Regions from separate parts of the Paenibacillus sp. DP01 genome, predicted to be linked through region 2. Evidence: predicted binding sites of a transcription regulator. Region 2 holds the regulator's gene; each other region holds the start of a gene.
The links. The regulator Rex, encoded in region 2, represses fermentation and respiration genes when NADH is low (regulators of the CRP and FNR family bind a similar motif). The targets are predictions, from matches to a motif close to TTGTGAAATATTTCACAA.
Positions count from the first base shown of each region.

Region 1: pflB (formate C-acetyltransferase) is a predicted target of Rex. The motif match lies at 1,153-1,170, and genes of this name have one in related genera.
Region 3: ACH59B_RS04520 (DoxX family membrane protein) is a predicted target of Rex. The motif match lies at 1,017-1,034, and genes of this name have one in related genera.
Region 4: ACH59B_RS21400 (cytochrome ubiquinol oxidase subunit I) is a predicted target of Rex. The motif match lies at 869-886, and genes of this name have one in related genera.

Region 1 covers NZ_CP173059.1:3,467,384-3,470,854, reverse strand. Annotated here, with positions in the region: gene adhE (bifunctional acetaldehyde-CoA/alcohol dehydrogenase) at 1-876, shown strand, start outside; gene pflB (formate C-acetyltransferase) at 1,204-3,465, shown strand.
Region 2 covers NZ_CP173059.1:3,313,509-3,316,979, reverse strand. Annotated here, with positions in the region: gene dinG (ATP-dependent DNA helicase DinG) at 1-1,471, shown strand, start outside; gene ACH59B_RS14525 (redox-sensing transcriptional repressor Rex) at 1,499-2,152, shown strand; gene ACH59B_RS14520 (amidohydrolase) at 2,139-3,440, shown strand.
Region 3 covers NZ_CP173059.1:998,469-1,001,939, forward strand. Annotated here, with positions in the region: gene ACH59B_RS04515 (hypothetical protein) at 1-38, opposite strand, end outside; gene ACH59B_RS04520 (DoxX family membrane protein) at 392-910, opposite strand; gene ACH59B_RS04525 (DUF3048 domain-containing protein) at 1,162-2,256, shown strand; gene ACH59B_RS04530 (DUF47 domain-containing protein) at 2,445-3,059, shown strand; gene ACH59B_RS04535 (inorganic phosphate transporter) at 3,074-3,471, shown strand, end outside.
Region 4 covers NZ_CP173059.1:4,831,701-4,835,171, reverse strand. Annotated here, with positions in the region: gene ACH59B_RS21405 (response regulator transcription factor) at 1-549, shown strand, start outside; gene ACH59B_RS21400 (cytochrome ubiquinol oxidase subunit I) at 954-2,360, shown strand; gene cydB (cytochrome d ubiquinol oxidase subunit II) at 2,347-3,360, shown strand; gene cydD (thiol reductant ABC exporter subunit CydD) at 3,360-3,471, shown strand, end outside.

The DNA.
Region 1 (3,471 bases), 150 kb from region 2:
ATGGATATCCGTAAACGGATTTACAAGTACCCACGTCTGGGTCAAAAAGCACAATTTGTGGCTATCCCTACAACTTCGGGTACAGGTTCGGAAGTTACATCGTTTGCAGTTATTACGGACAAAAACCTGGGCAACACGAAGTACCCGCTGGCTGACTATGAGTTGACTCCTGATGTGGCAATTATTGACCCTGTGTTTGTATATTCGCTGCCTAAAACTGCTGTAGCAGATACAGGTATGGACGTTCTGACGCATGCTATCGAGGCTTACGTGTCTGTAATGGCCAATGATTACACAGATGGTCTGGCAATTAAAGCCATTCAACTGGTATTCCAATACCTGGAGCAATCGGCTCTGACTGGTGATAAGCTGGCTCGCGAAAAAATGCATAATGCTTCTACACTTGCAGGTATGGCGTTTGCTAATGCATTCTTGGGTATTAACCATAGTCTTGCACATAAATGGGGCGGACAATACCATACAGCGCATGGCCGCACGAATGCTATCTTGCTGCCGCACGTTATTCGCTACAATGCGAAAAAACCGACAAAATTTGCATCGTTCCCTAAATATTCGCACTTTGTTGCGGATGAGCGTTATGCAGAAATCGCACGCATACTGGGACTGCCTGCACGTACCACTGAAGAAGGGGTTAACAGCTTAATTGACGCGATCCGTAAGTTGAACAAAACACTCGGTATCGAGGAATCGTTCCAACAACTTGGTTTCGATCCAAAAGACTTTGAATCACGTGTAGATTATTTGGCTGACCGCGCTTTTGAGGATCAATGTACAACTGCAAATCCAAAGCTGCCGCTGGTTACTGAATTGGCTGATGTATACCGTAATGCCTTCTACGGACGCTTTGATCAATAATATAATAGTATGAAGAGGCTTGTAACTAAGCATTTTCCTATACAATACCAATGCAGGCTCTCTATATAGAGGGCCTCTTGGTTTGGGAAGGGAGGTGAACGGCAAGGCTAGAGGTATACGCGTGAAGCTAGGGAAAATAAAGTGACAAAAATCACTCATATTGTGATTTTTGTCACATACTACACTCTATCATTATTCTACAATAAGAGTGTAAGAAAGGTCCCGACACTGAGCGTAAGGCATCGGTGAAAAGGCCGGGCTCAAGAAATAGTTTAAACGTGAAAAAAATCACAAGTCCGGAAGACCAAACAATTTGGAGGGATTTACATGTCGGTGATTGAGAGAGAATTACAAGAGCAACAATCTGGCTGGAGAGGTTTTAAAAAAGGAAAATGGACTAAAGAAGTTAACGTCAACGATTTTATTGAAACAAATATCTCACCTTATGTTGGCAATGAAGAATTTTTGGTTGGTCCTACCGCCAATACAACTGCATTGTGGGAAATTGTATCTGATCTTACTAAAAAAGAGTTGGCAAACGGCGGCGTTCTTGATGTAGACGTAAATACGCCATCCACCATTATTTCACATAAACCAGGCTATTTGGACAAGGACAAAGAACAAGTTGTCGGCGTACAAACAGATGCTCCATTCAAACGTTCTTTGCAGCCGTTTGGTGGAATTCGAATGATGATCGATGCTTGTAAAGCCTATGGTTTTGAAGTGCCACAAAGCATTGTTGACATTTTCACTCATATTCGTAAAACACACAACCAAGGTGTATTTGATGCTTATACAGATGAAATGAGAGCAGCTCGTAAAGCTGGGATCATTACTGGTCTGCCAGATGCATACGGTCGTGGTCGTATAATCGGTGACTATCGTCGCGTAGCTCTGTATGGTGCAGACTTCTTGATCCAAGATAAAAAACTTCAATTGAAAAGCCTTGAAGTTGATTCCATGGAAGAAGACGTAATCCGTCTGCGTGAAGAAATTTCTGAACAAATTCGTGCTTTGAATGAATTGAAACAAATGGCTGCTGAGCACGGTTTTGATATTTCTAAACCAGCTAACAATGCAAAAGAAGCTTTCCAATGGGTATATTTTGGATACCTTGCAGCGATTAAAGAACAAAATGGTGCAGCAATGTCCTTGGGACGTGTATCTTCATTCCTTGACATTTATACTCAACGTGATCTTGAGGAAGGTGCGATGAACGAAGAACAAGCTCAGGAACTGGTCGATCATTTTGTTATGAAACTGCGTATTGTTAAGTTCCTGCGTACACCTGACTACAACGAACTGTTCAGTGGTGACCCAACTTGGGTAACAGAATCCATTGGTGGTATGTCTGTCACTGGAGAAACTCGTGTTACCAAAAACAGCTTCCGCTTCTTGCACACACTGTACAACTTAGGACCTGCTCCAGAACCTAACTTGACTGTACTGTGGTCAGAAAAACTGCCTGAGGGCTTTAAAAAATATTGTGCAAAAGTTTCTATTGAAACTAGCTCCATTCAATATGAAAATGACGATTTGATGCGTCCAATCTACGGCGATGATTATGGTATTGCTTGTTGTGTATCCGCTATGAGAATCGGTAAACAAATGCAATTCTTTGGCGCTCGTGCCAACTTGGCAAAAGCTCTGCTGTATGCCATTAACGGCGGTAAGGATGAAAAATCCGGCGTTCAAGTAGGACCTGAGTTCCCAGCTATTACAAGTGAAGTGCTGGATTACGAAGAAGTGTTAAGCCGTTTCAAACCTATGATGGAATGGCTGGCAAAACTGTACATGAACACTTTGAATGTTATTCACTATATGCATGATAAATATAGCTACGAACGCATTGAAATGGCGTTGCATGACCGTGATATTCTTCGTACCATGGCTTGTGGTATTGCGGGTCTGTCAGTTGCTACCGACTCCTTGAGCGCCATTAAATATGCAAAAGTTAAACCAATTCGCAACGAAAAAGGAATTGCTGTTGACTTTGAAATCGAAGGCGAATATCCTTGCTACGGTAACAATGATGACCGCGTAGATACTATCGCTGTAGAACTGGTAGAAAGCTTCATGAGCATGATCCGCAAACATAAAGCTTATCGTAATGCGGTTCCTACTCAATCTGTACTGACCATTACTTCCAACGTGGTATACGGTAAGAAAACAGGTACAACACCTGATGGACGTAAAGCAGGCGAACCGTTCGCACCAGGTGCAAACCCAATGCATGGTCGTGATAAAAAAGGCGCTCTGGCATCTCTGAGTTCCGTAGCCAAATTGCCTTATGAACACAGCTTAGATGGTATCTCGAATACCTTCTCCATCGTGCCTAAAGCACTGGGTAAAGAAGAAGAAACACGCAAAACAAACCTTGTTTCGATGATGGATGGCTACTTTGGAAGCCACGCACATCATCTGAATGTCAATGTGTTTGCTCGTGAACAACTGTTGGATGCAATGGAACACCCAGAAAACTATCCACAACTTACGATTCGTGTTTCCGGTTATGCTGTTAACTTTATCAAGCTGACTCGTGAGCAACAATTGGATGTTATTAACCGTACTTTCCACGGTACAATGTAAATAAGT
Region 2 (3,471 bases):
ACATCATCTAGAGGAAGTAGCTGGTAAGCACCTGGGCATGCATATGAAATATTTCACACTCGTGCATACGCTGACTCGATTGTTCAAGGACAGCAAGAATGGGCAATTGCCTTCGTTACGTCAGCAGTTGGCAAAGTCGGGGCATGAGAAGTCGACGGAATGGGCCTCGGTCATTGATCAGTTGTACCCACTTGTGTTAGAGGTTAAGGAAACTTGGGACCTACTAAGCGATAAGCTGTTTGGCATGTTACCAGAGCGAACTGATGCCACACCAGGTGAAACGGGGCAATTTTCTTCGCGTCTCAAACCGTCAGCCAAGCCTGCAAAGTGGGATCAGGCGGCGGCATTGGAAAATCAGCTTTATGTAACATTGAGCGAAATTTTGCGCAAGGGCGACAAGCTGATGCTGGATGTCAAGGAAGAACATGACGATTATGCGGCGGATAGTCTCATTACAGATATCACGGGTCTGCTTAAGGATTTGGCGGGGATTAGGGAAAATTTGCGCTTCTTTATACGACTCGATGATGAAACAACCGTATATTGGCTTGAAGCGAGTGGACAATTCCGTAGTAAATCATTGCAATTTTATGCGGTGCCCGTCGATGTGAGCCGCCAGTTGAAAGAAATGTTTTTTGACAAAAAAAGAAGTATTATTCTGACATCTGCTACTTTATCGGTAGATAAATCGTTTCAGTACATGACCGATCAACTCGGCTTGCAGGAGGCCGCAGATCAAGGACGATTAATGACGTCACAGCTCCCATCACCCTTTAATTACAGGGATCAGGTGTTGCTGGTCATTCCGCGAGATTTTCCGAGTGTGAAGGGCAGTGTAGGAGATGCACATTTTGTAGAGATGCTCGTTAGCTCTCTAGGAGCGACTGCCCAGGCGACGCGGGGGAGAATGCTCGTTCTGTTTACTTCCTATCGGATGCTCCGGCAAGTGTATGAGCCGCTCAAAGAGGCGTTAGCGTCCAGCGATATTACCGTGTTAGGACAAGGTGTGGACAGTGGGAGTCGCAGCAAGCTAACCCGCCGTTTTCAGGAAGCGAAAGCTTCTGTATTGCTGGGAACCAGTAGCTTCTGGGAAGGCGTCGATATTCCAGGGAAAGCTTTGACTTGTCTGGCTATCGTTCGCTTGCCGTTTCAACCGCCTAACCACCCGTTACTGGAGGCCAAAAGCGAGTTGCTCCAGCAGCAGAAGAAGAATCCATTTATGAAGCTGTCTGTACCACAAGCAGTTATTCGCTTCAAACAGGGTTTTGGGCGATTGGTACGTACAGCGAGCGACCACGGAGTCGTCATCGTTTACGATACGCGTGTGATCGAATCCTATTATGGAAAGCACTTTTTGTACTCGTTACCGGGACCAAAAATGGAGCATATGCCATCGGAGCAAATGGTGCCCCGCATCGCCGAATGGCTCCAATCCGCCCCGGAGACAGAGGCACAACGGACGGACACTTAAAGTCCGTTACAATTAGGGGGAGCAAGTATGAAATCAGATAAAATTTCAGAGGCTGTCGTACGGAGATTACCCGTATATTTACGTTATCTGAATGCACTGCACAAACGGGAGGTGGCTACGGTCTCTTCTCAAGAGCTGGGACAGAGGTTAGATTTGAATCCGGCCCAAATTCGTAAAGATCTTGCCTATTTTGGCGATTTTGGTCGGAAGGGCATCGGTTACGATGTTTCTTATCTAATTGAGAAAATACGCCATATCCTGAAAATCGACCAGCAAATTAATGTAGTATTGGTCGGAGCAGGTAATCTGGGTCAAGCCCTATCGAACTATAATGCTTATTTAAAAGACAATATGAAGATTGTGGCGGTTTTTGATGCGTTCCCGGATAAGGTTGGGACCAGAATCAATACTTTGGTCGTACAGCCGATGGATGAACTGGAAGCGACTGTGAAAGAAAAAAATATACGAATCGGGATTATTACTGTACCTGATTTTGAGGCACAGCACGTAGCTGATAGGCTGATTGAGAGTGGAATTGGAGCGATTTTGAACTTTGCACCTATCATTCTCAAGGCACCGGCTAACATTCGGATACATGCCACAGACTTTACAACTGATTTGCTTAGCCTCGCTTATTATCTGGAGGACGGAAAGGAAGAAGCACAATATGACAGTGAATAAATGGATGATTAAAAACGGCTCGTTTGCCGTGAATGGACCCGAGGCTGGGGTAATCCATGGTTTTATGATTGTGGAGGATAGCCGTATTACTTACATTGGCGAGACTTTGCCTGCGGGTGAGGAAGAGACAGAAGCAATCGACGGCAAGGGGTTATTGTTTTTACCTGGTCTGATCAATACTCATGGTCATGCGGCGATGTCTCTGCTGCGAGGGTATGGAGATGATTTGGCACTTCAAGTGTGGCTTCAGGAAAAAATGTGGCCTATGGAAGCCAAGTTTACATCTACGGATGTGTACTGGGGAACTTCTTTGTCAGTGCTGGAAATGCTGAAAGGTGGAACCACGACTTTCCTGGATATGTACGATCATATGGATGAGGTGGCTCGTGTAGCTGAAGAGTCGGGCATTCGTGCAAGCTTGATGCGTGGAGCCATTGGACTCTGTTCAGAAGAAGAACAGCGGATCAAGCTAGCTGAGGCCGTGACTTTTGCGCGTAACTGGCATGGAAAAGCAGACGGACGTATCACAACAATGATGTCTCCTCATGCCCCATACACATGCCCGCCTGCGTTTATTGAGAAATTTGTTCAAGCAGCACATGATCTCGATTTACCATTGCATACGCACATGTCCGAGACGATCGCCGAAGTTGAACAAAACGTACGCGACTACGGCTTGCGTCCAGTTGCACACTTAGATAAGCTTGGCTTTTTCTCCCGTCCTTCACTTGTTGCCCACGGCGTTCACTTGAACGACGAAGAAATAGCTTTGTTAGCGGAACGAGGTGTGGCGGTATCGCATAATCCAGGCAGCAACTTGAAGCTGGCAAGTGGTGTAGCTAGAGTGCCTGAATTGCTGCGTGCAGGAGTTACTGTTTCACTCGGAACAGATGGTCCTGCCAGCAATAATAACCTGGATATGTTCGAGGAAATGCGTCTGGCGGCACTCATTCACAAGGGAGTATCTGGCGACCCAACGGCAGTTCCTGCAAATGAAGCACTACGTCTGGCAACAGAGTATGGTGCAAAGTCGATTGGTTTAAAAGAGGTAGGAGCGCTGGCAGCAGGCAATAAGGCTGACTTTATCGCGCTAGATCTGGATCAGGCCCATTTCTTGCCGCGTACAGATCTTATTTCTCATGCCGTATACTCTGCAAGTGCCAAAGACGTGGCTCATGTGTGGGTAGACGGTCGTCAGGTTGTGAAAAATGGCGAATGCCTGACGATGGACGAGGAACGTATCAAACATGAGGCACAAGCCGCCTTTGAAGGGCTGCTGTCGCGCTAATTTAGGTGTCACATCCCCTTAGAGAGGAAGC
Region 3 (3,471 bases), 2.3 Mb from region 2:
GCTGCGAGCATGAGGTAGGCTTTGGTGATTTTTTTCATGATATAACCCTCCATTGCGTTCTTTGATGTAACTGTAGTGTACAGGGTAAATGTATCGTGAACATTCCATGTTGTATCCAACTTGTAAACGTTTGTGGGGGAAGATGAATCCGAAAAAGGAGTCTCCAAGTCAGAGTGGACTTGAGGACTCCTTTGTTCATTTAAATAGAGGAGGGGCAGCATGGTCACACATACAAGCAGCATAGCTGCACAAAAACACCGAAGAGAAGGAGCATAGCTGGCAAAAAACACCGAAGAGAAGGAGCATAGCTGCAAAAAACACCAAAGAGAAGCAGCATAGCTGCACAAAAAAACAACCATTAGCCAGAGGATAACGGTTGTTTTTTGGGTAGTTAAGCTATTTTTCGATTGGGGTCCGTTTGATAAGTATCTTTATTTTTACCAAACAGTCCACGCAGGAAGGGCAGTACCCAACGGTCAAAGCCGATTCTTCCGGCATTTGCACCAGCAACGATAAGGAAGATTTCAACCAACAGGTAGATTGCATTGGTGCTTACTGTACCCGAGAACAGGAACGAGAAGTTCATAACCATAGCCATCAAAGTAGCCAGCGTAGTCAATGTACCAAGCAGTAGGCCAACCCCGACCAAGAACTCACCCAATGGGATCAGGACGTTGAATAAACCGACATTCGGCAGGGCAAAGGCTTCAAGGAACGATCCCCACCAGCCTTGTACAGCGGGATGATCTCCACCTGTTTTAGCAATGGCCCCCGAGATAAATCCACCTGCATCGAATCCGCCAGTCAGCTTCTCAAGTCCGTGGGTCATCCATTCATAACCTAGATAAACCCGTACTACAGTCAGCAGCCACATTGCTACTTTGTTCTCACGTAACCAGTTGTTAAACATTTAAACCACTCCTCTTTCTTAATCTATAATGATGGGTTGTATTTCATTTTGTTTGGGATGATCATCTTTGCTACACCTTTATTGTATTAGGTTCAGTTACAGTTATTTGTGATAAAAATCACAAAGTCTAAATATTTTTTTAAATTTTAATGTCTTCAGATAAGTATTCTATAGAGAGGTAATGCCTCAATCAAGACAAAAACAGGAAATAAAGCTTATAATGAGAAAAATAACTATGTGGAGGGATGAACTTGTCCGGGCCCATGTCTCAACGAAATCATTGGCTGCGTGTGATGACCTCAGCTCTGTTATGCATGACAATGATGTCTTGTTCTGCTTTGTCCAATACGGGTGAATCTGAATCCGTTCCCAAACCAACCCAGCAAGAAACAGAGAAAAAGGTGCTTGAACCACCTAAGGAGCCATCTGTTCCGGCATTTACAGCTCCGCTTACCGGGCTTCCGGTGGAGCAGCCTGTTATAGAGCGGCCGCTGGCTGTCATGATTAACAATGCTCCGGCTGCGCGTCCACAGGCGGGGCTTAGCCAGGCAGACATGGTATATGAAGTTCTTGCAGAAGGCGGAATTACCCGTTTGGTAGCTTTTTTCCAAAGTCATGGTGGTGATGTGAAGATCGGTCCGGTCCGAAGCATCCGACCGTATTTGATTGAACTGGGCGAAACCTATGGTGCGTTGCCGATACATGCAGGGGGAAGTACAGATGCCTATGCGATTTTACAGCAGCAGCGGAAGGAGCATCTGGACGAGATTTCAAATGGAGGGGCTTACTTCTGGCGAAGCAAAGACCGTCGTCCTCCACATAATTTATACACAGATGTGAGCAGACTGCGTAAAGGAAGCGATAGCAAAGGGTATGCCAAGCAGACGGAGGTTCCAGTATATCGTTATCTTAAAACTGGCGAAACTCCAGTTATGGTGGACGAGAGTGCCGCCTCTTTGCACATCCGATTTTTGTTAAAAAGCTATCGTGTATCTTATACCTATGATCCAGCTGATCAACGATATAAGCGTTTTGTGAACGAAAAGTCACATCTAGATCAAAATAATAATCAACAGCTCTCAGCGGCCAATGTGATTGTGATGAGCACGAGGCATCGAACGTTGGATGATGTAGGTAGACTAAGTGTTGAGCTGGACGGTAGCGGAGAAGCCATGGTGTTTCAACAAGGAAAGCTAATACGTGCTGAATGGCAGCATATATCTGGCGATGCGATTCGGTTTATGAAAAATGGGGTTGAAATCCCGTTAACGCCAGGTACATCCTATATACATGTGGTACCTGAAGATACTTCACTAGCGGAACATGTAACAACAGAAGCAAATTAGAAAACGTAATACTCCTTTTTAGGGAAAAATTGTCGGATAATGACCTTCCATGTCGGGCATTGTATACGTATATCTAGAAATTTGCTTTTACAAACATTACAAAAACATTGATGAGTGTGATAAGATAGCAAAGGTTGTCTATTGCAGTCGAAACAGGTTGCGGATATTTTCGTAAAGGGGTAATCGTTATGAGATTGAAGAAAAAGGATATATTCTTCGAGACGTTGGAAAATATGGCAGATACGATCGTGCAAGCAGCCGATTATTTTGCCCAACATACTTCAAATCTTCAAGATGTGACTTTGTTTACCAATGAGATGAAGAAGTATGAAAATAAGTGTGATGATTACACACACACGATTATTACTGAGTTGAACAAGACCTTCATTACGCCGCTCGAACGCGACGACATCATGGAACTGACAACGACCATGGATGATGTGCTGGACGGTCTTGAAGCGACAGCCTCTCGTTTTTATATGTACAACATTACAGAGCCGGACGAGTATATTGTGCAGTTCGCTGATATTTTGCGTCAATCAGCTTACGAAATTCAAAAGGCTGTACATTTGCTTTCACAGAAAAAATTGCTGGCTATTCGTGAATACACCATTCGCCTGAATGATTTGGAAAATCAGGGGGATGAATTACTGCGTATTTGCATCAAAAACCTGTTTGCAACTGTAACTGATCCTATTGAGCTGATTAAACGCAAAGAATTGTACGAACGCCTTGAAACGACAACGGATTCATGCGAGGATGTTGCAAATATGCTGGAATCCATCATTATGCGTAACTCGTAAGGGAGTCCTTTTACATGGATACAAGTTTACTGGTACTAGGTATTGTTATTTTTCTTGCTCTGGCATTTGATTTTATTAATGGATTTCATGATACGGCGAACGCAATTGCTACTTCGGTCTCGACCCGTGCATTGACGCCGCGACGTGCGATTATTATGGCTGCGGTTATGAACTTTCTCGGAGCGATCTTGTTTACCGGGGTTGCCAAGACCATTGGTGGAAGTGTCGCTGATCCAACCAAGCTTACGAACGGAATTGATATCGTCATTGCGACGTTGATCGCCGCTATTATCTGGAATCTCTTGACTTGGTGGTTCGGTATTCCTTCATCCTCTTCCCATGCATTGATTGGTGCGTTGGCCGGAGCGGTGTATGTAGGTGCAGGACAGGATAAATTAAATTGGAGCGGCTT
Region 4 (3,471 bases), 1.5 Mb from region 2:
ACAGAATCTGCAATTAAGGCGGCCTTCGCTCAGACATTCACACTCGCACTGAACAAATATGCAGCTGGACAGGAACACAGCCGGACCGTGCTGGAGGAGCATTCCAACTTGATTACCAATGTATATGCCTATTCAACATTGGGCGAGCTGGTGGATCACTCGCTCGAACATGTGTTGCAGTGGATTGGCCAGACTGATACGGGTGGCAAGGAGATCATCATGAAGCAAATGATTGACTTTATACATGGTCATTATGATGAAAATTTGCGACTGGAGTTACTGGCAGATATGTTCAATTACAATAGTGGGTATTTGGGCAAACTGTTCAAAAGTCATACAGGCGAGGCTTTTAATGCCTACCTGGATAAGGTAAGGATTGAGCGAGCAAGGGAATTGCTTGCACAGGGGATTAAGGTACACCAAGTGGCGGACCGCGTGGGGTATGCGAATGCAGATTATTTTCATAGTAAATTTAAAAAGTATGTTGGAATGTCACCTTCCTCTTACCGTAATCAGGTCCAAAAGAACGGAGGAACAGATGGCTGTTGATCGATTCCCTAGGTTTAACGTTATGAAGTCTCTCTTGCAGATGTCGGAGGTATATCCTCCGAATGAAGAGAGGCTCTTTTTTTATATATTGAAAAAAGACCGATCAATAGAAAATGTCACATTGATTATGGATTTTAGGGCATTTTCATAAAAATGCCATCGTTATGACACAACTTTGACACGATGTTCACATTTTTGATTCTATTTCATTTAAATTTATTCTATATAATGGGGATAATCTGAAGCCCGGTTATGGCAACCATGGGGAAGTTAGCTAAGTGAGTCATTTCCTAAAAAAGTGACGGTTTCATATGTAACAATGTGAATACAATCACAAATATAAAAGACTTCAGATCACAAACATTAAATCATTGTTAAGGGAAGTACAGAGGAGGAGCAGCATCATGGACGTATTGGATTTGGCACGGTTGCAGTTTGCAACCACTACGATTCTTCATTTTGTTTATGTGCCAATCTCCATTGGATTGTCATTGTTGGTGGCAATTATGGAGACTATGTATGTTATCAAGAAAAAAGACTTGTACAAAAAAATGGCTCAATTCTGGGGAACGTTTCTGCTGATTAACTTTGCGCTGGGCGTAGTTACCGGAATTTTGCAGGAGTTCCAGTTCGGAATGAATTGGTCGGACTTTTCCCGTTTTGTCGGTGATGTATTTGGTACACCGCTAGCCATTGAAGCATTGCTTGCATTTTTTCTGGAATCAACCTTTATCGGCCTATGGGTATTCGGCTGGGAAAGACTATCCAAAACTGTCCATTTAGTTTGCATGTGGCTAGTAGCGATCGGTACGATGCTCTCGGCTTTGTGGATTTTGGCTGCTAATTCATTCATGCAACGTCCCGTAGGATATGGGGTTGTAAATGGCCGGGCAGAAATGCAAGATTTTGCTGCTTTGTTAACGAACGAGCAGCTTTTGTGGGAGTATCCTCACACCATCTTTGCTGCTATTGCAACTGGAGCTTTCCTGGTAGCAGGGATTAGTGCTTGGAAGCTGATGCATAAAAAGAATATGGACTTCTTTAAACCTTCTTTTAAATTGAGCATTATTGTTGCATTAATCTGTGCCATTGCTATTCCTTTGTTTGGTCATGGACAGGCTCAATATTTGATCAAAACACAGCCCATGAAGATGGCAGCCAGTGAAGCTCTGTGGGGAGACAGTGGCGATCCAGCGCCTTGGACGATTATTGCCAATATTGATCCTGATAAGCAGGAAAATACCTTTGAGATTAAGGTTCCGTTTGCACTGAGCTTTCTGTCGTATAGCAAGTTTTCCGGCTCTGTGCCTGGTATGAAGGAGCTTCAAGCACAGTATGAAAAGACCTACGGTCCGGGTGATTATATTCCGCCTGTCCGTACGACCTTCTGGAGCTTCCGCATTATGATTGCGGCAGGATGTGCCATGATCGCACTTGCTCTGTACGGAGCTTATCTGAGTTTTCGACAAAAATTGGAGGGCTCCCATCGTTGGTTCTTCCGTCTTATGCTGTGGGGGATATCACTCCCGTTCATTGGCAATACCGCGGGCTGGATCATGACAGAAATGGGACGTCAGCCGTGGACTGTATTTGGTTTGCTGCAAACAAAAGATTCTGTTTCACCTACCGTTGTAGCAGGAGAAGTGTTGTTCTCACTGATTGCATTTACGACGTTGTATCTCATTTTAACGGGTGTATTGGCATTCCTGTTTGCTCGTACCGCTCGTAAAGGCCCAGATATGGAGCCGCATCAGCATACGGTAATTCATGATCCATTTGCTCAAGGGGGTGACAGCATTGTCGTTAAATGATTTATGGTTCTTATTGATCGCTGTGCTGTTTACAGGCTTCTTTTTTCTAGAGGGCTTTGATTTTGGCGTAGGGATGGCTACGGGATTAGTGCCGCGTAATGACCAACAAAAACGTTTGATGATCAATACGATTGGTCCATTCTGGGATGCCAACGAAGTGTGGCTGATTACAGCAGCAGGTGCGATGTTTGCCGCTTTTCCGCATTTTTATGCAACGATGTTTAGCGGATATTATCTGGTATTTGTGTTTATTTTGCTAGGTTTGATCTTGCGAGGAGTCTCCTTTGAGTTCCGGGGCAAGGCCGAAGGGAAAGGGTGGACAGGAACGTGGGATGCTTGCATTCTGATTGGCAGCTTCCTGCCGCCGATGCTGTTTGGCATGGCCTTTGCGGCTTTGGTGAAGGGTGTACCTATTCAGCAAAACATGGATCTGAAAGCCGGATTCTTGGATGTGTTCAATGGATACACCGTATGGATTGGACTGACCGTGGTCGGAATGTGCCTTATGCACGGGCTGACGTTCATTTCTCTGCGGACGATTGGTGAAGTAAGGGATCGTGCTCGTGTGATCGCGTCCAAATTTCTTCCGGTGTTGGGGATTTTGCTTGCTGGTATGGTGGTATGGACTTATTTTGCAACGGATTTATTTGCACGTCGCGGTCCCTTTATGTATGTTGCGGTTGCAGTGGGGATGGTTGCCTATGTGCTAACATGGTATTTCCTGAAGCAGCGCCGTGAAGGATGGGCTTTCGGGATGACCGGTGTCATCATTTTGCTAAGCTTCGTTTCGTTATTCGTTGGCTTGTTCCCAAGATTTATGGTGAGCTCGATCAACAGTGCTTTTGATTTGACGATATATAATGCAAGCTCCAGTCATTACACACTGAAAGCCATGACGATTGTTGCAGCAACGCTTTTACCCTTTGTGTTGGCTTATCAGGCGTGGAGCTATTTTGTTTTCCATAAGCGTCTCAGTGAAAAGGATCATCTGGAATACTAATGGATAAAGCCTGGTTTGAATTAAAGGGCATTCGGCCAGTAATGCTGCTGCTGGCCGCCCTTTCCCTGCTCCAGGGAGCAGCGGTAATTGCACAAGCCATCTTTTTGGCAA